Regions from separate parts of the Glutamicibacter sp. NPDC087831 genome, predicted to be linked through region 2. Evidence: predicted binding sites of a transcription regulator. Region 2 holds the regulator's gene; the other holds the start of a gene.
What was found. The regulator HspR, encoded in region 2, represses chaperone genes until heat shock. The targets are predictions, from matches to a motif close to AAGTTGAGTCNNNNNGACTCAACTT.
Positions count from the first base shown of each region.

Region 1: ACIOJF_RS13910 (ATP-dependent Clp protease ATP-binding subunit) is a predicted target of HspR. The motif match lies at 7,469-7,493, and genes of this name have one in related genera.

Region 1 is NZ_JBIUVH010000004.1:196,307-206,636, reverse strand. Features, by position in the region: gene ACIOJF_RS13940 (hypothetical protein) at 1-739, opposite strand, end outside; gene ACIOJF_RS13935 (NAD-dependent epimerase/dehydratase family protein) at 816-1,670, shown strand; gene ACIOJF_RS13930 (FAD-binding oxidoreductase) at 1,774-3,051, opposite strand; gene ACIOJF_RS13925 (hypothetical protein) at 3,375-4,580, shown strand; gene ACIOJF_RS13920 (sensor histidine kinase) at 5,209-6,393, opposite strand; gene ACIOJF_RS13915 (response regulator transcription factor) at 6,707-7,381, shown strand; gene ACIOJF_RS13910 (ATP-dependent Clp protease ATP-binding subunit) at 7,511-10,069, shown strand; gene ACIOJF_RS13905 (VOC family protein) at 10,220-10,330, shown strand, end outside.
Region 2 is NZ_JBIUVH010000001.1:91,389-101,718, forward strand. Features, by position in the region: gene dnaK (molecular chaperone DnaK) at 1-685, shown strand, start outside; gene ACIOJF_RS00430 (nucleotide exchange factor GrpE) at 699-1,280, shown strand; gene ACIOJF_RS00435 (DnaJ C-terminal domain-containing protein) at 1,366-2,340, shown strand; gene ACIOJF_RS00440 (heat shock protein transcriptional repressor HspR) at 2,454-2,882, shown strand; gene ACIOJF_RS00445 (GNAT family N-acetyltransferase) at 2,879-3,505, opposite strand; gene trmB (tRNA (guanosine(46)-N7)-methyltransferase TrmB) at 3,556-4,413, opposite strand; gene ACIOJF_RS00455 (YccF domain-containing protein) at 4,540-4,950, shown strand; gene ACIOJF_RS00460 (TerC family protein) at 5,024-6,208, opposite strand; gene ACIOJF_RS00465 (N-acetyltransferase) at 6,517-6,984, opposite strand; gene ACIOJF_RS00470 (DinB family protein) at 7,015-7,509, opposite strand; gene clpB (ATP-dependent chaperone ClpB) at 7,680-10,268, shown strand.

The DNA of each region.
Region 1 (10,330 bases), on a different contig from region 2:
GGTAGAACACCCCCGAAACGCCTTCTGCTGCGGTAAACAGCACGATCGCTGCCACCGGGAGCAGCAAGATCCGCAATTGTGGATTGCGCGTCAAGGCAGCTCCACCGGGCGATACCGGTCCACCCGGATCCGGCTCGTTCCCTGCGTCTGCTCCTTTCCCGTTGGCGGCTTGCGAGCGGGACAGGAAGATGGCCGCCAGGGCCAGTGCCAGGAATCCTGCCGCCGCGTACCAAAGCACCGCGCCGATCCCCGCTTTCGCGAAGACGAGTGAAGCTATCGCCGGCGCGATGATTCCCGCCAGGGACGTCGCTACGACAAGGAAACTGCTGGCACGAGCAATGCTGAAGCCTCCGCGGATGCGCGGAATGATCTTGAAAATGACCGCTCCGTTAACCACCGCGCAAATACTGGCCACAGGCATCAAGGCGAGGCTCGCGAAGATATTGGAGGCAATGGCCATCACCGCGAAAATCGCCACATGCACGCACAGGTTCAGGATCCACACCCTGAAAAGGGCTGCCCCGTCCACCCAACGCCCTATAGCCGGGGCGGCAAGGGTCGGCGGAACCAAGCCGGCGAGGAACAACGCGGTTACGCCCCAGGACCCCAACTGATCCGCGGATTCCAGGGTCAAGGCAAAGACCGCCATGCCCTCGCCGAGCATGGAGAGCAATGCAACCACGCAGAACAGGACACAACGCACCGAAGACTGCACCTGGCCCCCTTCCTCCGCGCGCATGCCACGCTGGCCTAAAGGTTCTAGTCTATGGGTAGGGGGATTCGCCTCCGAGGACATATCGCACCAAAGGAGTCTCGTGAAAGTATTACTGGTCAGCTGCGGAGATGTCGCCACCGAGGCAGGACTGCGGCTCCAGCAGGAGGGCCATCGCGTCACCGGCTGGCGGCGCAACAGCCAGAAGCTGCCCGCAGGATTTACCGGCCACGCCGTAGACCTGCTCGATGCCGCCCAGTGGCCAAGCATCGATCCGCAGACCGAAATCGTCGTGCTCACTCCCGTGCCAGCCACCCGCGATGCCGATGGCTACACGCGCGGCTATCTGCAGGTCGCCAAAGAACTGGCTTCACGGCTGGCAGCCCAATGCCCCAATCTTCGCCGGCTTATCTACATCTCCTCCACCGCAGTGATGGGCGGCGCCAACGGAGAACTCGTCGACGAATCAGCACCGCTTGCCCCAGCTAGCCCCGCCGCGCAGGTCCTTGCGCACACCGAGGCAGCGCTCGCCGGCAGCGGCCTGCCGGTAACAATCCTGCGGGCGTCGGGAATCTACGGCCCGGGCCGCACCCGGCTCATCGATCACGTCACTGCCGGAGCCGCACAGATTCCCGCGGGCTCGCATTGGACCAACCGCATCCACCGCGATGACCTGGCCGCGGCCATCGTTCACGTTGCGGCGCTGGGAGAGCAAGCCGCTGGCCTCTACCTGGCCAGTGACAGCACCCCAGCCCAGCTAGGCGAGGTCTACCAGTTTTTGGCCAAGGAACTTGGTTTGCCTGCGCCGGAAGAGGCAGGACAAGCCCCGGCACGACGTGCTGCCGACCGCCGGCTCGATAATTCCAAGCTGCTAGCCAGCGGGCTTGAACTGCAGTATCCAGGATTTGCCGAAGGCTACCGCGCGATCCTTGCCGGGACATCAACCCGCCATGCCTAAAGCGCGTAAAAGACAGCCTTAAAGGAAAACCGGCTTGCAGCGCATCGCCATGATGCACCGCAAGCCGGTTGTTTTATTTCGTTCCGGGTGTGGACCGAAACGCTTAGAACCCCTTGCGCAAGGGGTTGAAGTGCCGGGCGATGCCTGGAACCTGCTGGCCAGCAATCTGGGCAGCCAGGATCTTGCCAGTCAGCGGTCCCAGCGCAACGCCCCACATGCCGTGGCCGCCGCCAACCGACACGCGCGAGGATCCGGTCTGGCCAATGAGTGGCATGCCGTCCGCGGTGCATGGGCGTCCACCCACCCATTCTTCTTTGCGGTTCTCCCAGTTAATCCCCTGGTAGACCGGGGTCGCAGCGGCAACGATGGCCTCAATGCGCTTCGGCTCCAGCTTGTGGTTGGCGTCGCGGAATTCCATGGTGCCGGCGATGCGGAAACGATCGCCCAGCGGGGTGCAGGCAACGCGCTGGGTCGGGAAGTAGATCGGGTGCGTTGGCATGTGTTCCGGCTCCACGGTGAACGAGTAGCCGCGGCCTGCCTGAACCACAACGTTCACACCGAACTTGCTGGCCATGTCGGTCATCCAAGCACCGGTAGCCAGCACCACGTGATCCGCGGTGATTGAACGGCCTTCGGAACCGATGACGGTGACCGAGCCGCGATTGTCGCGCACATCGGTGACGTTGAAGGCTCCGATGATGTCGCCGCCGCGGGCGATGACGGATTCGGCCAGTGAATCCATGAACTTCGGCGGGTTGATGTAGCGCTGGTTCTTGATGGCTACGCCCGCAGCGACCTTATTGGACAGGGTCGGCTCGATGCCGCGCAACTCGTCGCCGGTGAGCAATTCGTAATCAACTTCGCCGCCGGTCTTCTCGATCATCTCGAATTCATGCAGCAGCGCATCGCGGTCGCTGAGCGAGGTGAATCCGGTCAAGAATGGATTTGCCGGCTTGGTCGGCTCCTGCACGCCCGGCCCTGCCGAAGTCGCCTGCGCGATTTCGTCGAAGGCATCCAAACCGGTTGCGCCGATTTCCGAGTAGACCCGCATGGCTTCTTCCCACTTCTTCGGGGTCGAGTGCCAGGCAAAACCGATCAGGAAGCGGAGCAACTTGGCATCGGCCTTCAGCGGAATGTACAGCGGGGATGCCGGGTCGAGCATCATCTTCAGGCCGTTCTTGAAAATTGCAGGCTCCGCGATGGGCAGGGTCAGGGCCGGGGTCAACCAGCCGGCGTTACCCCAAGAGGAACCGGACGCGACGCCGCCGCGATCCACGACGGTGACCTTAATGCCCGCTTCCTGCAGGTACCAAGCGGTCGACAGGCCAACAAAGCCAGCGCCTACAACAACGACATGATCTGGCACGCCTACTCCAGCCATGATCCACTCTCCTAGCATTTCGACGGCCTCTCCACACGAGCCCGCATGTCTTCACTGTCGCGCGATCCTCAGGGAAAATCAACGCGTCCTGACGATTCGACGGTGAGCGCCACCACACCGGCAGGAGGTTCGTGTTTCTTGCGGTAAATGATTGCCTATTCCGAACTTTCAACAAGTACTTCCTCCCGTACGGGCACTTTCCCCAGAGGCTGCATCACTATCGCCCATCGGGAACTTCGCCCCCAGCGCGTCCTGCGTAGACTGGAGAGAAGCGAATTACCAATCCCGCCGATCAGCCATTTCTAAGGAACTGCACCACACTCATGGCCTCACGTAAACCAGCCAAGAAGAAGCCTGCCCAGGGTCATCCAGCCCGCCGTTCCGGCGCCAGCAGCGTGCCTTTTGAATCCGAAGTGCGCCAAGCTCTTCAGCCGTTCAAGTCCTCGCTCTTCCGCCACTTCCACGAAGAGGGCCAGGCAGCTAGCGAGACCCGCGCAGCGCTCGAAGGGCTCACTACCCTGCTGACCGTGCATGCCCAGTTGCGCCAGAGCGTTGACGTCAAAACCCTGGATCCGACGATTCTGGGTGAACAGTTGGGCCACTTGACGTCGCTGGGCAAGGAAGTTTCGGAAGCCAGCGCTGCGATCCTCAAGCATTACCTGACTTTCCTGGGCACGACCGCTAATTTCGGCGGAAGCGTGGATGACTTCAAGCAGACTTTCGAGTTCCTCTCCCGCATGGCTGGCGATTCACCCATCGTGGCGCCCTATCTCGAAGATGATGAGGCCAACGGCAGCCTCGAAGCGATGCCCTTCGTTTTTGCGGCTCGCGAGTTGATCAGCTGGGTTGGCGAAGGCAAGCCGACCACCCCAGCTGGCGTACTCACCGGCGATACGCTGCAGGATGCGGCCAGCGCGCTGGGCCTGTTCGTCAAGGTCGATGAATCCGCCGGCGTTCCAGAAGATGCCCAGTGGGAGCCGGAAGACGGCACTGCCGTTTCTTCGCTGGCCGACATTCCACGCCTATCGGCATACTGGGACGCCCTGATCGGCACGGCCATGCTGCGCTACCAGGAACCGAACGCAACCCCAACCGAGTCGCTCAGCGATGCGCTGCTGGCATCCAGCGGACAAGGCGCCCGCTTGGTCAAGGAGCTGATTGCAGAGGTTCTCTACTCGCACATCCTGATCAACACCTTGGAGCAGCCGGGCAAGGCGCAGATCGCCGAGATGTTGGCCGGCGTGTTGAGCAATGCCGCATCATCGACACCGCCACGTGCCGAGTTCGCGTTGCAAGTTCCGACCGAAGATGACCTTCCCGCCGAGCAGCATCACCTGATTGCCAGCCTTGAGGAGGTTGTCCCCCAGGTCGAGTCCCTGCTGCGCGTCTTCGAACGCGAAGGCCTTGTCGAGATTAATGACGAGATCACGATTCCTGTGGTCTTGCGTTCTTCACTGGAACGAGCGCTGGCCAAGGTTTCTGATCACGTTTTGAAAGACACCCAAGAGGCAGAGGCCTCCGAGGTTTAGACCACCAGCAACGGCAAAGGGTGCGAGAGCTAATTCGAGTTCTCGCACCCTTTGCCGTTGATTCATCGATTAGGCGCTGCGCGTGGCCAGCTCGGCGTCGTGCCACGGCAGGCGATCGAACCATGGGCCCCGCTTGGTTCGCCGGCCTTCACGGCCAAAGAATCTGCGGTTGCTTCTGCGTTGATCGCAGCATCTGCCGTCTTGCTATCAAAGCCGCCCTTAGGCTCCACGGCCAGGCCTTATTGTTGCCAAACAACCGTATCCGCCTGGGTACTCATGCGCTCTCGCTTCCCAGACAGGAAATGCTCTCCATAGGCGCAACACCCCGCCACGCAGGCCCATTCCGGCCTGAGGTGTGAGGCAGAACGCAGAAACACGGGCTGGGTTTAAGTTATAAAAGGTACGTTGCATTACTGACAGACAACGGCGTGCGATGGGGGCACAGCGCCGATGAAAGATCAGTCCGTTTACGCAATGCAACGTACCTTTTAATCACCCTCGGATCCTTAGTGATGCCACTCGCAAAACACCACCAAGTACCTTCCCGGTGATCGGTCTTCACCGATACATGTCTAACTTATCGCGTCCTGCGAAAATCCGAAATCATACTTTAGTAGGAGGGCAGGGGTCAGAACGGGATGCTTGCGCGCAGTGCCCAAACACCGTTTTCGGAACTGGTTGCAAACTTTCCACCAAATGCACGCATCCTGTCACCCATGCCAATCAGGCCTGTCCCGCCTTCGGGCAACCCACTCGCCTTCTTGTCGAAATTCCCTATCTGATTAGTAATTTCCAGGATGCCCTCTGCCCCTTGGACCGTGAGTTCGAAGGTGCACTTCCCGCCCAAGGCACCGTGCTTTATCACATTTGTTGTACCTTCTTGCATGACCCGATAAATCGCAGTCTGTGCAGAACGGGGCAATTCGGAAATTTTCTCGTCAGTGGTGGAGCTCACCTCGAAATTTGCCTCTTTTAGCCTCTGAACGAAAAGTTCTGCACCCTGAAGCGCGTAAACAGTAGTAGCGGCCGGCTTATCAATGCCCTGGGACGAGGGATCTGCCATGGTCCCATCAGCCCTCAGGACATTGAGCATCAGGCGTAAATCGTGCAAAGTCTCAGTACTCAGTTTGGCGATGACATCCAGAGCTTCGAGGGCCTTCTGCCCATCGTTTGCGAATTTCGCGGCCTTCGACTGCATGGCCACGACCGTGATGTCATGCGCGACAATATCGTGCAGATCCCGGGCAATGTTCTTTCGCTCCCGGTCGACAGCAAGACGAGTCTGCTCTTTGACCGTATGCATTTGCCGAAGAGCGAGCTCGTTCTTCTCGCGCAGCAAGTAAATATTCCTCGTTAAGAAGAACGCCATCGCCGTCAACGGGGCAATCCCGACAAGCAGAACCGCGTCTTGCCCGGACTGGATGCCGAACTGCACCATCCACGCTGCGGACAAGGTTAGGAATAAGGCCCTAACACTCATGGCACTGGCCGTAGCTGCCAGCGCCGAAAAAATCATGAATGAAACGACAGTCCAGAAGAACAAGGCGCCGTCCGTGAGGAAGAAATAGGCAACTGCCACAAACAATCCGACGGATACGGCAACCCAGCGAAGACCAAGCGCAAGAATTGCGCACAGTCCTACGCCGAGCAACGCGCCTCGAACCGAAATATCCGACGAACCACTAAATCCGTCTTCCAGCAGAGTCACGAACTCACTACTGGAAACCGCGATCAGAACCGCAATACCAGTCCAAACAATGACACCCCGACCAGCGAAGAGCTTGGTCAGGGTGTCCTTTAGTCGTCCATTCATATGCCGAATAATTCCCGGCTCAGATGATCAAGTCAAATAAACCGCGTTATGGGCAGGCGACGCCGTAGCGTTTGCAGAACCACTCCGAGAAGGCTGAGCCAAAGCCAGCAGGAGTAGCAACGTTGCCACTGCTGGAGGCTGGAGAGCTCGCAGCAGATGCAGGAGCTGCCACGGCGGTCAATGGTGCCAGAACTAATGCTGCTACGGCCAGCATTTTCAAACCCTTCATAACAAACTCCACATCAGATCAACTTATATACTTTCAGGTGAACAGGCCAACATGAGGCCACCCACATCGAATCAGAGGAATCAGATGGAACAAATAAAGGTCCTTATTGTCGATGATGAACCTCTAATTCGGCATGCGTTGGGCACAATCCTAGCAACAGACCCCGGAATTGTAACGGTTAATTCTGTTGAAAATGGACAGGCCGCCGTCGAGTATTGCAGCGGCAATCAAGTGGACGTTGTGCTCATGGATTTGCAGATGCCGATAATGGACGGGGTTAGCGCTACTAAAGCAATCAAATCTGCCGAAGACAGCCCCTCAGTGCTTGCCATTACCGCCTTTTCTTCGGACGACTATCTGGTTCCGGTACTGACCGCTGGGGCCAGCGGATACTTGGTAAAAGACTCTGAACCAGATGAAATTATTCATGCGATCCATGCCGTTCACCAAGGAACTGCAGCCATTTCCCCGTCGGTTTCTTCTGATCTAGTTTCTGCGGTTCGCGAAGCTTACCGGGATAATTCCCAAGACATTCAAGAACTGGCCTATGACTTGGGAATTACCAATCGGGAATTCGAGATTCTAAAACTGCTCGCACGCGGGCTAAACAATACCGAGATTTCAAGAACTCTGACTATTTCCGAAACCACGGTTAAAACCCATATGGCGAAGATTTTCGTTAAGCTGAATGTTCGCGATCGGGTCCAGGCCCTGGTTGCGGCCGCGCGTATGGGCCTTATCGAAATCCCGAAAGACTAGCGCCTGCTTTCCAGCTATTAGTGTGAAGTCAACCTCTTTGACACCTTGCCCGGCTGGTTCGGGAATATCTGCGCGCCATATGCGTTGAACATGAGCATAGACCGCTCAAGTTTCTATTAGGAGGCTCACTTGCCAGCATTTTTCGGCGCACCGTCAGATGGCTCGTTTGAGGAATTCCTCTCTCGATTCCTGTCTTCACGTGCCCAGGCAGCACGTCCCATCGACCTCACGCGCCTGCTTTCCGCCCGCACCCACGAAGCGGTAGCCACCGCGGCAGCGATTTCCCAGGAGCATGGCCACGACGAGATTGATTCGCTGCACCTCCTGATGGCCCTGCTGCGCACCGAACCAGTCGGCGAGCACCTGACCGCCATGGGTATCGACATCGAGGCTTTGAGTGCAGATGCCATCGCGCGCATGCCCAAGTCCCAGGAGAAGGGCGAGAAACCATCCCACCTATCGTCGGCAGCTCAGCGCAGCCTCTTTGACGCCTATCAGGTTGCTCGTAACTACGGTTCGACCTACATCGACCCTGATCATCTTTTCCTGGCCTTCGTTTTCAACCCGGAATCTCCGGTCAGCCAGCTCCTGGCGCAGCACGGCATCACCGGCCAGTCCTTGCAGCAAGCCGCCATGGAGCAGGCCCAGCGTGGCCAAAACGATGCCCAGAACCAGTCCGATTCCGAGTCCGACGTGTCCATGCTCGAACGCTACGGAACCGATCTGACCCTGCTGGCCTCCGACGGCCAGATTGATCCGGTGATCGGACGCAAGGAGGAACTGGATCAGGTTATTGAAATCCTGGCCCGTCGCACCAAGAACAACCCTGTGCTGATTGGCGAGGCCGGCGTGGGCAAGACCGCCATTGCCGAAGGCCTGGCCCGCGCCATCATCGATGACCAGGTACCAGCCCAACTGCGCAATGCGGCCTTGATCTCCATTGATCTTCCGGGCATGCTCGCCGGAACCCGCTACCGCGGAGATTTCGAGCAGCGGCTCACCGGCCTGCTCGACGAGGTAGCCGCAGCCGAGGGGCAGGTGCTGATATTCATCGATGAGATGCATCTGCTGGTCGGTGCAGGCTCTGGCGAGTCCGGCAATATGGACGCCGCAAATATCCTCAAGCCGCGTTTGGCGCGTGGCGAGCTGCACATGATCGGCGCCACTACGCTCGATGAGTTCCGCAAGGTGGAGAAGGACAGCGCGCTGGCTCGGCGCTTCGGCAAGGTTACTGTCGCCGAGCCGTCGGAGGAAACTGCACTGGCCATTTTGGACGGCCTGCGCGAATCCTACGAGGATCACCACCAGGTGCAGTACACCCCCGAAGCGCTCAAGGCCGCGGTGACGCTCTCTGCCCGCTACCTGAACGACCGCCAGCTTCCTGACAAGGCCATCGACTTGATCGATATCGCCGGTGCCCGGCGGTCCATCGCTGCCGGAGATGCCGAGGATGTGCAGTCCCTGCGTGCCGAATTGGTAGACGCCGAGCGCGAGAAGTCACGCGCTATCGGCGAGGAACGATTCGAAGAAGCTGGCGCATGGCGTGACCACATCGTGGAGATGACCGCGCGCATCAAGGCTGCTGAGGAGGCCGGCGATGCAGGGGTCACCCGGGTAGTGGATGAGAAGCAGATTTCGGAAGTGATCTCCCGATCCACCGGCATCCCCACCTCGCGCATCTCGGGAGATGACAAGGCACGCTTGGCTTCGCTGGAAGATTCCCTGCATGCTTCGGTCATCGGCCAGCACGATGCCGTTGCCGCTGTGGCACGCGCCGTGCGTCGCAACCGTACCGGAATGTCGCCAGCAGGTCGCCCCATCGGCTCGTTCCTTTTCCTGGGTCCCACCGGCGTCGGAAAGACCGAACTGGCCAAGGCCCTGGCTGCAAACCTCTTCGGTTCGGCCGAATCGCTGGTTCGCGTCGATATGAGCGAATACGGTGAGAAGCACACCGTGGCGCGCCTGATCGGAGCACCTCCGGGGTACATCGGCCATGACGAGCCCGGCCAGCTGACCGAGAAGATCCGCCGCAACCCGTATTCGGTCGTGCTGCTCGATGAAATCGAGAAGGCCCACCCGGACGTGTTCAACGTGCTGCTGCAGGTACTCGATGACGGCCGGTTGACCGACTCAGCCGGGCGCACTGTCGATTTCTCCAACACGCTGATCCTGATGACCAGCAACCTCGGCGGCGAGTACTTGGCCAACAAGGCCGGAAACTTCGGTTTCACCTCCGCCAATGCCACCAGTGAGGCTGGAGAAATCCGGGCCAAGGTCATGGGCAAGGTACGCGAGTTCATGCGCCCAGAGTTCCTGAACCGGCTGGACGAGGTACTGCTGTTCTCCAAGCTCTCGCAGTCCGAGATTGGCCAGATCGTCAAGCTGGTCATCGCCGAGACCGAAGCTCGCTTGGTGGACCAGGAGCTGAAGCTGGAGGTGAGCGACGCTGCCGTACAGTGGCTGGCAAACGAAGGCTACGACCCCGAGTTCGGTGCTCGCCCGCTGCGCCGGCTGGTACAGCGGAAGGTACAGGATGCCATTGCCGACCTGCTGATCTGTGATTCGCTTGCCGCTGGTGACACCGTTTCGGTGGACTACGCCGCTGGCATGCTGAAGGTGCAGAAGAAAGTCGAGATGCCGACTCCACCTGCTCACAACGAGCACGCGCCAAACTACTTCGATAGCTAGGCCGGCATAGCCCATAAAGGGGCTTGCTCGGTCGGGACTTCCGTCCCGGCCAAGCAAGCCCCTTTTCTTCACTTAGAAAGTGCGCTAGTCAGCGGCAGAAATGCAGTCAACCTCTAGCTAAGCAGGAAGACTCCCGGTACCTTTGACTGCATGGCGAACATTGGAATGATCACCCTTGATGCCCTTGACGAGAAAGCTGCCTCGGCTTGGTGGAGGGCTGTTCTGGGCGGGAAATATCTGGGCCAGTACCCGGGGTTCACC
Region 2 (10,330 bases):
CAACACCGCGATCCCGACCAAGCGTTCGGAGACCTTTACCACCGCCGAGGACAACCAGCCTTCGGTATCCATCCAGGTCTTCCAGGGCGAGCGCGAGTTCACCCGCGACAACAAGGCGCTGGGCACATTCGAGCTGACCGGTATCGCACCGGCTCCTCGCGGCATCCCGCAGGTTGAGGTCACCTTCGACATCGACGCCAACGGCATCGTGCACGTATCCGCCAAGGACAAGGGCACCGGCACCGAGCAGTCGATGACCATCACCGGTGGTTCCTCGCTGTCCAAGGAAGACATCGAGCGCATGGTCCAGGAAGCTGAAGCACACGCCGAAGAAGACAAGGCACGCCGCGAGGCCGCTGAGACCCGTAACGCCGCTGAGCAGGCTGCCTACTCCGTAGACAAGCTGATCAAGGACAACGAAGACAAGCTGCCTGAAGAGGTCAAGACCGAGGTCCAGGCTGACGTCGACGCCCTGAAGGCTGCGCTGGAGAAGCAGGACAACGACGACGAGGTCAAGGCCGCGTTCGAGAAGCTGCAGGCATCGCAGACCAAGCTGGGCGAGGCAATCTACGCCAACGCGCAGGCCGAGGGCGCCCAGGCTCCTGAGGGCGAGCAGGCACCGAACGCTGATGAAGACATCGTCGACGCCGAGGTCATCGACGAAGACGAAGCCGACAAGAAGTAAGGAGTTTAGGAATATGTCCGAGGCAAAGGACCAGAACGAGAACTCCGGCCAGGAGCCGGAGAACCAGCCAGAGGCCGCCAACGAGCAGCCAACCGCTGACGCCCTGGGTCAGGCCGAGGCGATCCTGAACGAAGCTGCTGCTGGCGCTGAAGCCGATTCGGCGCAGCCGGAAGAGGCCGGTGCGGTGGAAACCGAACTGCGCAACGACCTGCTGCGCCTGCAGGCCGAATACGTCAACTACCGCAAGCGCGTGGAACGCGACCGGGCCGTAGCGCGTGAAAACGCCGTGCAGTCCGTGCTCAACACCCTGCTTCCGGTGCTTGACGACATCGATGCGGCACGAGCCCACGGCGACCTCGCCGACGGCCCGTTCGCATCGATCGCCAACAAGCTGGATGGAATTCTGGCTCAGCATGGCCTGGAGCGCATCAACGAGGCCGGCGTGGAGTTCGACCCGAACATCCACGAAGCCCTGCTTCGCCAGGCTGTTGACGAGATTCCAGCCGACCACGTGGGACAGGTGCTGCGCACCGGTTACCGCAAGGGAACCATCATCCTGCGTGCAGCTCAGGTGCTGGTAGCAACCGGCGAATAGCCACGAATAGCACAATCGATACTGCCCACTGCCGAGTCTTCGACAGTGGGCAGTGTCGAATTGGCACTGAAAGGATGGGGCCCTGATGGCAAGTCAGGACTGGATCGAAAAAGACTTTTACGCCATTCTGGGCGTCTCCAAGGACGCCAGCGAGGCGGACATCAAGAAGGCGTACCGCAAGCTTGCGCGCAAGTACCACCCGGATACCAACCAGGGTGATGCGGCCGCTGAAAAGAAATTCAAGGACATCTCCGAAGCCAACTCGGTGCTTTCGGACAAGGAAGAGCGCGAGCAGTACGACGCGATCCGCGCCATGGGCGGCGGAGCGCGATTCTCTGCTGGTGGCGGACCGGGCGGCCCCGGCGGGCAAGCCGGCTTCGAGGACATCTTCTCCAACCTCTTCGGAGGCGGCGGAGCGGGCCCACGTGGCCGCGGCGGACAGCCGGACTTCTCCGACCTCTTCGGTGGTGGCGGCGGTTTCGGTGGCGGCGGCTTCGGCCAGAGCGCACCACCGCGCAAGGGTGCTGACCGCACGGCGAGCACCACGATTTCCTTCTCCGGATCAATTAAGGGCACCACCATTGGCCTGCGCGAGCAGAATGGCGAGGTCATTGACGTGCGCATACCGGCGGGCATCAAGGATGGCCAGTCGGTGCGCGTGCGCGGCAAGGGCCAGCCTGGTGCTGCCGGCAACGGCGACCTGCTGGTCAAGGTCAAGGTCAGCGAGCACCCGTTCTTCAAGCGCGAAGAGAACAACATCCGCATCCACGTGCCGGTGACCTTCGCTGAAGCGGTGCTTGGAGCAAAGATCCACGTACCGACCCTGGACGGGGATTCCGTTGCGGTGAAGGTTCCCGCTGGATCCAACTCCGGGCGCACCTTGCGTCTGAAGGGCCGCGGCGTGAAGACCTCCAAGGCCACCGGCGATCTGCTGATCGTCCTGGATGTCGCGATTCCGCAGAACCTCTCGGATGCTGCAAAGAAGGCCGTGGAGGACTTCGCATCAGCCACCGAGGGCGAGGATCCACGAGTGGATTTGGCTGCCAAAGCCAAGCTCTGAACCCAATAGGCTGTCTTCCCTGCCCCGTCATCGAATTGGCTGGGCAGGGAAGATAGACTCGAAGGCAATAGGGACCGAATCCAAGGTCCTTGCAGAAAGGTGGTAGAAGCAACGTGAACGGGGAGTACCTGCGACCTGTCTTCGTCATTTCCGTCGCCGCGCAACTTGCAGACATGCATCCGCAGACGCTGCGCCAGTATGACCGCATTGGTTTGGTTTCGCCCAGCCGCCAGAGCGGAAAGCAACGCCGCTACTCGCAGCGCGACGTATCACTGTTGCGCCAGGTGCAGGCCCTGAGCAAGGAAGGCGTCTCGCTCGAGGGCATCAAGCGTATCCTGGACCTGCAAGATCAAGTCGCCTATCTGCAAACCGAAGTCAATGGGCTTCGCCAAGAACTTTCCGCCGTACGCCAGGGCCAATCTCGCATCTTCGCTGCGGGCACCGCTGGAGGCGACATCGTTTCGTTGGCTAGGGGCATGCGCCCTGAACGCCGTGAACCGACCGTGACGCTGTTTACCGCGCGCCGCGCTATCGGACGCTAGATCCGTCCGTGCCGGGCCAAGCGCGCTTCCAATTGGGTGCGCACGGCAGGCCATTCGTGCGGGAGTATTGAGAACATCACCGTATCGCGCAGGGTGCCGCTCTTTGGATCATATTTGTGATTGCGCAGCACGCCATCCTGCTTGGCGCCGAGCCGTGCAATCGCGGCGCGTGAAGCGGCATTGTGCCAGTGCGTGCAGAAAGCCACTGAATAGCAATCCAGTTCCTCGAAAGCCCGGCGCAGCAGCATGAACTTGGCAGCTGGATTGATCCCGGTGCCTTGGGCTGGCATGGCCAGGAACGTTGAGCCGATTTCCACGCGGTGATTTGCCGCGTCGATATTCAAGTAAGTCGTGGCCCCCACCGCTTTGCCGGTGGACAGGTCGATGATCGCAAAGGGAGCCATCTCGCCAGTTTCCTGCAATGCCAAGCGGCGCTGGATATCCAAGCGCATGGATTCGGCCGATGGAGTGGTGGCAAACCACGCTTCATCCAACTGGCCGTTGGCTGCGAGCTGGATCAGATCCGGGGCGTGGTCCATTGACAATTGTTCTAGCCGCACCCCGGCATAGTCCATTCTCGGAGCTTGGGCGTAGTGCAGACTTTGCGCAGAAGAAGAGGCCATGGAATCCATCCTATGGATTCCATGGCCTCTTCAATGCTTTATTTCGGCGACTAGCCGATGCGGGTGTACGCCAGATCGAAGACCAGACGACCAGCCTTGAGCGCCTTGCCTTCGAAGCTGGTCAGGATCCGGCGCTCGAAACGCGGGGCCCAGCCACCCTGGGCATCGGTGAATTCTGGCTCGGGGTCGAAGCCTTCCATGCCCTCGCGGCGCACCTTGGTCAGGTTGCTCTCAGTGCCGGACAGATTGCCATGATGCTGGTTTTCGAAGTCCGGATGGGCTTCGAGGACTTCGCGCATTTGCTCGGCGTAGTTGGACCAGTCGGTGGCCAAGCGCAGGGTGCCTCCCGGCTTGAGCACGCGGGAGACCTTGTCCAGGAACGAGGCCTTGATCAGGCGACGCTTATGGTGGCGCGGCTTGTGCCATGGATCTGAGAAGAAGATCCAGATCTCATCGGCGCTGTTCTCGTCCAGCATGACATCCAGAACCTCTGGGGCATTGGCCTGCACTGCGCGGACGTTGGCGATGCCGAAAGACTCGACCTTCAGCATCAGCTGGGCCAGGCCCGGACGGTAGACCTCAACGGCGAGGTAGTTGCGCTCGGGATCATCCTTGGCGGCGTTGGCGATGCATTCGCCCAGGCCGGTGCCGATCTCCACGATCAGCGGTGCGGTGCGTCCGAAAGCCTCGGCAGGATCGAGCTGGAAGTCATCGGCAACCGAAGTGTCGGCGATCTTGCGGGGCGGCTCAATGACGTACTGATCGGCATTGCGCTCCCAGGCGCTGGCACGGCGGCCCTGCAGGCGGTTGCCGCGGCGCACGAAGGATACCGGCTCGGCACGGAAAAGGTCTGGGTTCCTAGGGGCAGTGCCGTGGGCTGGGCGCTGCTGCTCGCTCGATTCGCTCATGATGATTAATCCTATCCGAGCAAGCTGCTTCGATGCTTGCCGAACGGTAGGGGATTGGACACCCCTAGAAGAAAATCGGGGGGATCCCCGATGGAGTAAAACAGGCAAAAGACAGAGAATATAACCATGACTGATTTAGTGCGCGGTATTCTCAACATTATTTGGCTGCTTTTCGGCGGCCTGTGGCTGGCCTTGGGCTACGTGTTGGCAGGCATCATCTGCTGCGTGCTGATCGTGACCATTCCATTCGGCATCGCCTCGTTCCGCATTGCCGGCTATGCGCTGTGGCCGTTTGGCCGCACCGTGGTCGACAACGGCCCGGTAGGCGCGTTCTCCACCCTCGGCAACATCATCTGGATCATTTTTGCTGGTATCTGGATTGCCGTTGGGCACGTGGTAACCGCGATCCCGATGTTCATTTCGATTATCGGCATCCCGCTGGGGATCGCAAACTTGAAGATGATCCCGGTTTCCCTGATGCCTCTGGGCAAGGTCATTGTGCCTTCGGACTATTTCATCGGCGGTGTTCGCCGCTAGGCTGCGCCAAGACAGCGAATGGCTGCCAACCCTTGATGGGGTTGGCAGCCATTCGCTTTATGTACGAACCTGATCAGCTCTTGAGGTACTCATCGTGCTGGCGGTGCGCTTCGGCGACCTCGACACGGATCTTGTCCACGTCCTTGGCCTTGTCGCGGTACTTCTTTTCCATGGTTTTCACATACGCTTCTTCCTCCACCAAGGCGCGGTAGATGCGTTCGCGTTCGACCGCGTCCGAGGTGTAGCTCAGGTCGTTGTAGCTGTTGGCATGGCGGCGCAGGTTGCCGATGGCAGTCTGGGCCTTGCCTGCCTTGCTGAACAGCGAAGCGAGAATTGTCAGCACCAGGACGCCGATAATGACGCTCAGCGACAGGCCGGTGCTGATTTCAATGACCATCACGTGCTCACCATCATTGATGAATGGCAAGTTGTTCTCGTGCAGTGCATGCAGGATCAGCTTCACGCCGATGAATGCCAGGATTGCTGCCAACCCGTAGGACAGGTAGATCAAGCGGTCCAGCAATCCGTCGAGCAGGAAGTAGAGCTGGCGCAGTCCCATGAGCGAGAAGGCGGTAGCCGTGAACACGATGTAGACGTTCTGGGTGAGTCCGAAGATCGCAGGGATGGAATCCAGAGCGAAGAGAATATCGGTACCGCCGATGGCCACCATGACCAGCAGCATCGGAGTCAGGACCTTCTTGCCATCGATCTTGGTGAACAGCTTGTCGCCGTCATAGTTGTCGGTAGTGTGGAATAGCTTCTTGGCGATCCGGATGATGAAGTTGTTGGCCTCATCGGATTCGTCATCCTTCTTCAGCAGGTTGCCTGCGGTCAACAGCAGGATCAGGCCGAACAGGTAGAAGACCCAAGCGAACTGGTTGATCAGCGCCGCGCCGACAAAGATGAAGGCGGTACGTGCGATCAGCGAGAAGACGATGCCGAAGAGCAGGACTTTCTGCTGGTCTTCGCGGGGTACGCGGAAGCTGGCGATGATAATCAGGAAGACGAACAGGTTGTCGACCGACAGGGCCTTCTCGGTAATGTAGCCGGCAAAGTACTCGGCACCCATGTCGATTCCGCCGAAGACCAGCACCAGCACACCGAAAACGAGGGCCAAGCCAACATAGATGCTGGACCAGATCGCTGCTTCACGCAGCGATGGAACATGGGCCTTGCGGATGTGGAAAAAATAGTCGAAGGCCAGAAGGGCGAGAATCACGACAATCGTGATGCCCCAAATCATAGGGGAAACTCCCATAGGGATTCCTGCTTTCGTAAGTAGCGCGCGAACGCATCTGAGTAAGTCTCTTCACCGACCCCGGGGCTGGCCGCAAAACCCGGCAGGACCATGAAGTCCTGCGTATTGACGGATTCAACGATTATGAATACTCCCTTACGTTCTACCAGCTTATCCCGATGCGGTGCTTCTGGAAAAATCTTGGTCCGTGGATGTCATGATGATCTGTAATGTACTTTGTCTTTGTGCAGTTGGGTAGGCGTCAATAGCAATTCGAAGAATGCACTTCGCTTGGAGCAACGTGGGCTAGGGGCAGGAACTAGGCGCTGCTAGAGCGACTTGCGCATCTTGATGCTGGTGGTTTCATATCCAAGCGATTCATAGAGGCCGCGAGCGCTCTGGTTGAATCCGAACACATTCAGCCCCAGGGTACGTGCGCCGTGGGCACGGGCGTATTCTTCGGCCAAATTCATGGCCTGGCGTCCGAACCCCTTGCCGCGGTGCCCGGGGTCGACAACTATGTCCCAAACCCACCATGAAGCCGGATCGCCTGAGGTGTCGTGGCCGATCCAGACATAGCCCACATCGCCGAAAATGCCATGCTCCAGGGTGAATACCGCATTGGTGCAACTTGGCAATCCGGTGGGAAAGGCCCGGGTCATGGCCCGGTCTGCATCTTCCTGCGCCTTGTGCTGGGAACTGCCAGCGGCAACAAGGTCCGATACGTACTCGGCGGTACTTCGTGCCATCCACGAATGGAATTCTTCAGCGGGAAGCGGGTGGAGTTCTAATGGCATGCCCGGAGTCTACCGGTTGAGGGCGGCACGCTATTTCCGCGCGGCCAGGATTTGTTCACGCAGGATATCTGCGTGTCCGCAATGCTGTGCCAGTTCACGCAGCATATGCAGCTGGATCCAGCGCAGCGGCAGCGGTCCACGCCGGTTGCCTGAGAAGACGTCATCTCCTGTTTTGCCTTCGACTGCTTGATGCGACAGTTCGATGGCTTGGGCATATTCGTGCCGAATCGAATCGATGGTGTCGGAAGCCTCCAAGTCGAATGATTTGCTGGGCGAAGAGGCAATGCCCAGCTCTGCACGGCTCCGGCCGGTGGCTGCTTCACCGAACCAGACCCGTTCCACGAAGATCGCATGTTTCACCAGCCCGAGCAGCGTGGTCTTGGATTCAACCAACTTCAATCTGGCTTCGGCTTCACTCAGTCCGCCGGTGCAGGAAAGCAGCATCTGCCGGTGCTGATCGATGAAAACTTGGACCATATCATCGTGGGTCAGTGAAAAAATGTCTTTGGAATCCGGGTTGACCATGCCTTATCTTAAGTCGGCAAATCGTTAGTGACAAGGGATTTTGCCTCTGGGGCAAGTGAAATAGAAAATCTTTCGAAAATCTTGCTCTAGCTGGAATACGAAGAGTGCGAGTAGAGTTGAGTTAAGTACACTCAAGTTTATGGGTTCACCCAATTAGAGAAAGGATGCGCGTGGACACCAAACTCACCACTAAGAGCCAAGAAGCTCTCTCGGCTTCCGGGATGAACGCTTCAACCGCAGGCAATCCGCAGATTGAACCTGCGCACCTGCTGAAGGCCTTGCTGGACCAGCGCGACTCCGTCGCAGTCGCCCTCCTGAAGACCGCCGGATTGGATGTCGACGCGCTTTCGATCAAGGCAAGCGCTGTCATCAACGCATTGCCTTCCAGCTCCGGCAGTTCAGTGGCCCAGGCCCAGTACTCCCGACAGCTGCTGCAGGTTGTGAGCAACGCCCAAGCGGCTTCCGCAGAAATGGGGGACACCTACGTCTCCACCGAGCACCTGCTTATCGCCTTGGCATCAGACCAGACCAAGGCCGGCGACGCGTTGCGCGAATTCGGGGCCACCCGCGAACTGCTGGTGGGCACCTTGCCCACCATCCGCGGCGACCGCAAGGTCGATAATCCGGATCCGGAGGCCACCTTCCAGTCCCTGGAGAAGTTCGGCACCGACATGACCGCCCTGGCGCGCTCGGGCAAGCTGGATCCAGTCATCGGCCGCGACCGCGAGATCCGCCGCGTGGTCCAGGTGCTCTCCCGCCGAACCAAGAACAACCCCGTGCTGATCGGCGAGCCAGGCGTTGGCAAAACCGCTGTAGTTGAGGGGCTTGCCCAGCGCATGATCGCGGGCGACGTGCCGGAATCCCTGCGTGGCAAGACCCTGATCTCGCTGGATCTGGGCGCCATGGTCGCCGGCGCCAAGTACCGTGGCGAATTCGAAGAGCGGCTGAAGTCGGTATTGGAAGAGATCAAGGCTTCGGACGGCCAGATTGTCACCTTCATTGACGAGATCCACACCGTGGTCGGCGCCGGAGCCTCCGAAGGCGCCATGGACGCGGGGAACATGCTCAAGCCAATGCTCGCCCGCGGCGAGTTGCGCTTGATTGGTGCTACTACCTTGGACGAGTACCGCGAGAACATCGAGAAGGATCCCGCCCTGGAACGCCGCTTCGCACAGGTGTATGTCGGTGAGCCCAGCGTGGATGACACCATTGCCATCCTGCGTGGGTTGAAGGAGCGCTACGAGGCGCACCACAAGGTTTCCATTGCGGACTCCGCCTTGGTGGCAGCATCCACGCTGTCCAACAGGTACATCTCCGGCCGCCAGCTGCCAGACAAGGCCATCGACCTGGTTGATGAGGCCGCTAGCCGCCTGCGCATGGAGATCGACTCGGCTCCGGAGGAAATCGATGAGCTGCGCCGCGAGGTGGACCGGCTGACCATGGAGGAGCTGGCGCTGTCCGATGAAACGGATCCAGCTTCGGTGGAACGCCTGGATGCGCTGCGCAAGGACATGGCCGACAAGAAGGAACAGCTGGACGCGCTGAACTCCCAGTGGGAAGCCGAGAAGGCTGGCTTGAACCGCGTCGGTGACCTGAAGGTCAGGCTCGACGAATTACGCAGCCAGGCCGACAAGGCCCAGCGCGAGGGCGACCTGGAGCAGGCCTCTCGCCTGCTCTACGGGGAGATCCCAACGCTGCAGCAGGAACTGGATGCGGCGGCAGCTGCCGAAGCCGATAAGGCCGATACGCACACCATGGTTGCCGAGGAAGTCACCGCGGATGACATTGCAGAAGTCATCTCGGCGTGGACCGGTATTCCGGCCGGGCGCATGCTGCAGGGCGAAAGCCAGAAGTTGCTGGATATGGAAGAAATCATCGGGCAGCGCCTGATGGGGCAGAAGCAGGCTATTGCCGCTGTCTCTGACGCCGTTCGCCGTACCCGCGCCGGCATTGCCGACCCGAACCGGCCTACCGGATCCTTCCTGTTCCTGGGTCCTACCGGTGTCGGCAAGACCGAGCTGGCCAAGTCCCTGGCTGACTTCCTCTTCGATGATCCACGGGCGATGGTGCGGATCGACATGTCCGAATACTCGGAGAAGCATGCGGTTTCGCGCCTGGTCGGTGCCCCTCCGGGCTACGTAGGGTATGAAGAGGGCGGGCAGCTGACCGAAGCTGTGCGCCGCCGCCCGTACTCGGTGATTCTGCTGGACGAGGTGGAAAAGGCGCATCCGGAAGTATTCGATATCCTGCTGCAGGTGCTCGATGACGGGCGGCTGACCGATGGCCAGGGCCGCACCGTGGACTTCAGGAATACCATTCTGATCCTCACCTCGAATCTGGGTTCCCAGTTCCTGGTGGACCAGAGCATGGAAGACGAGGCCAAGAAGTCAGCGGTGATGAGCGTGGTCAATGCATCGTTCAAGCCGGAGTTCTTGAACCGTCTCGATGAGGTCATCCTCTTCGACCCATTGAGCATCGAAGAGCTGGGCAGCATCGTCAAGCTGCAGATCGACCTGCTCGCACAGCGCTTGGCCGACCGCCGCTTGAACCTGGAGGTGGATCAGGCCGCCAGCGATTGGCTGGCCCTGACCGGTTACGATCCTGCCTACGGCGCTCGTCCGCTGCGCCGCCTGGTGCAGCGCGAGATCGGAGACCGGCTGGCCAAGGAGATCCTGGCTGGAACGGTGCAGGACGGGGATACTGTAGGGGTCACCCTGGACGAAGTTGGCGACAAGCTCAAAGTTGCCAAGAAGGCCTAGGAGCCTGGCAATGGCGAGGGCGTGAACGGATGGAATCCCGTTCATGCCCTCGCCATTTTTCC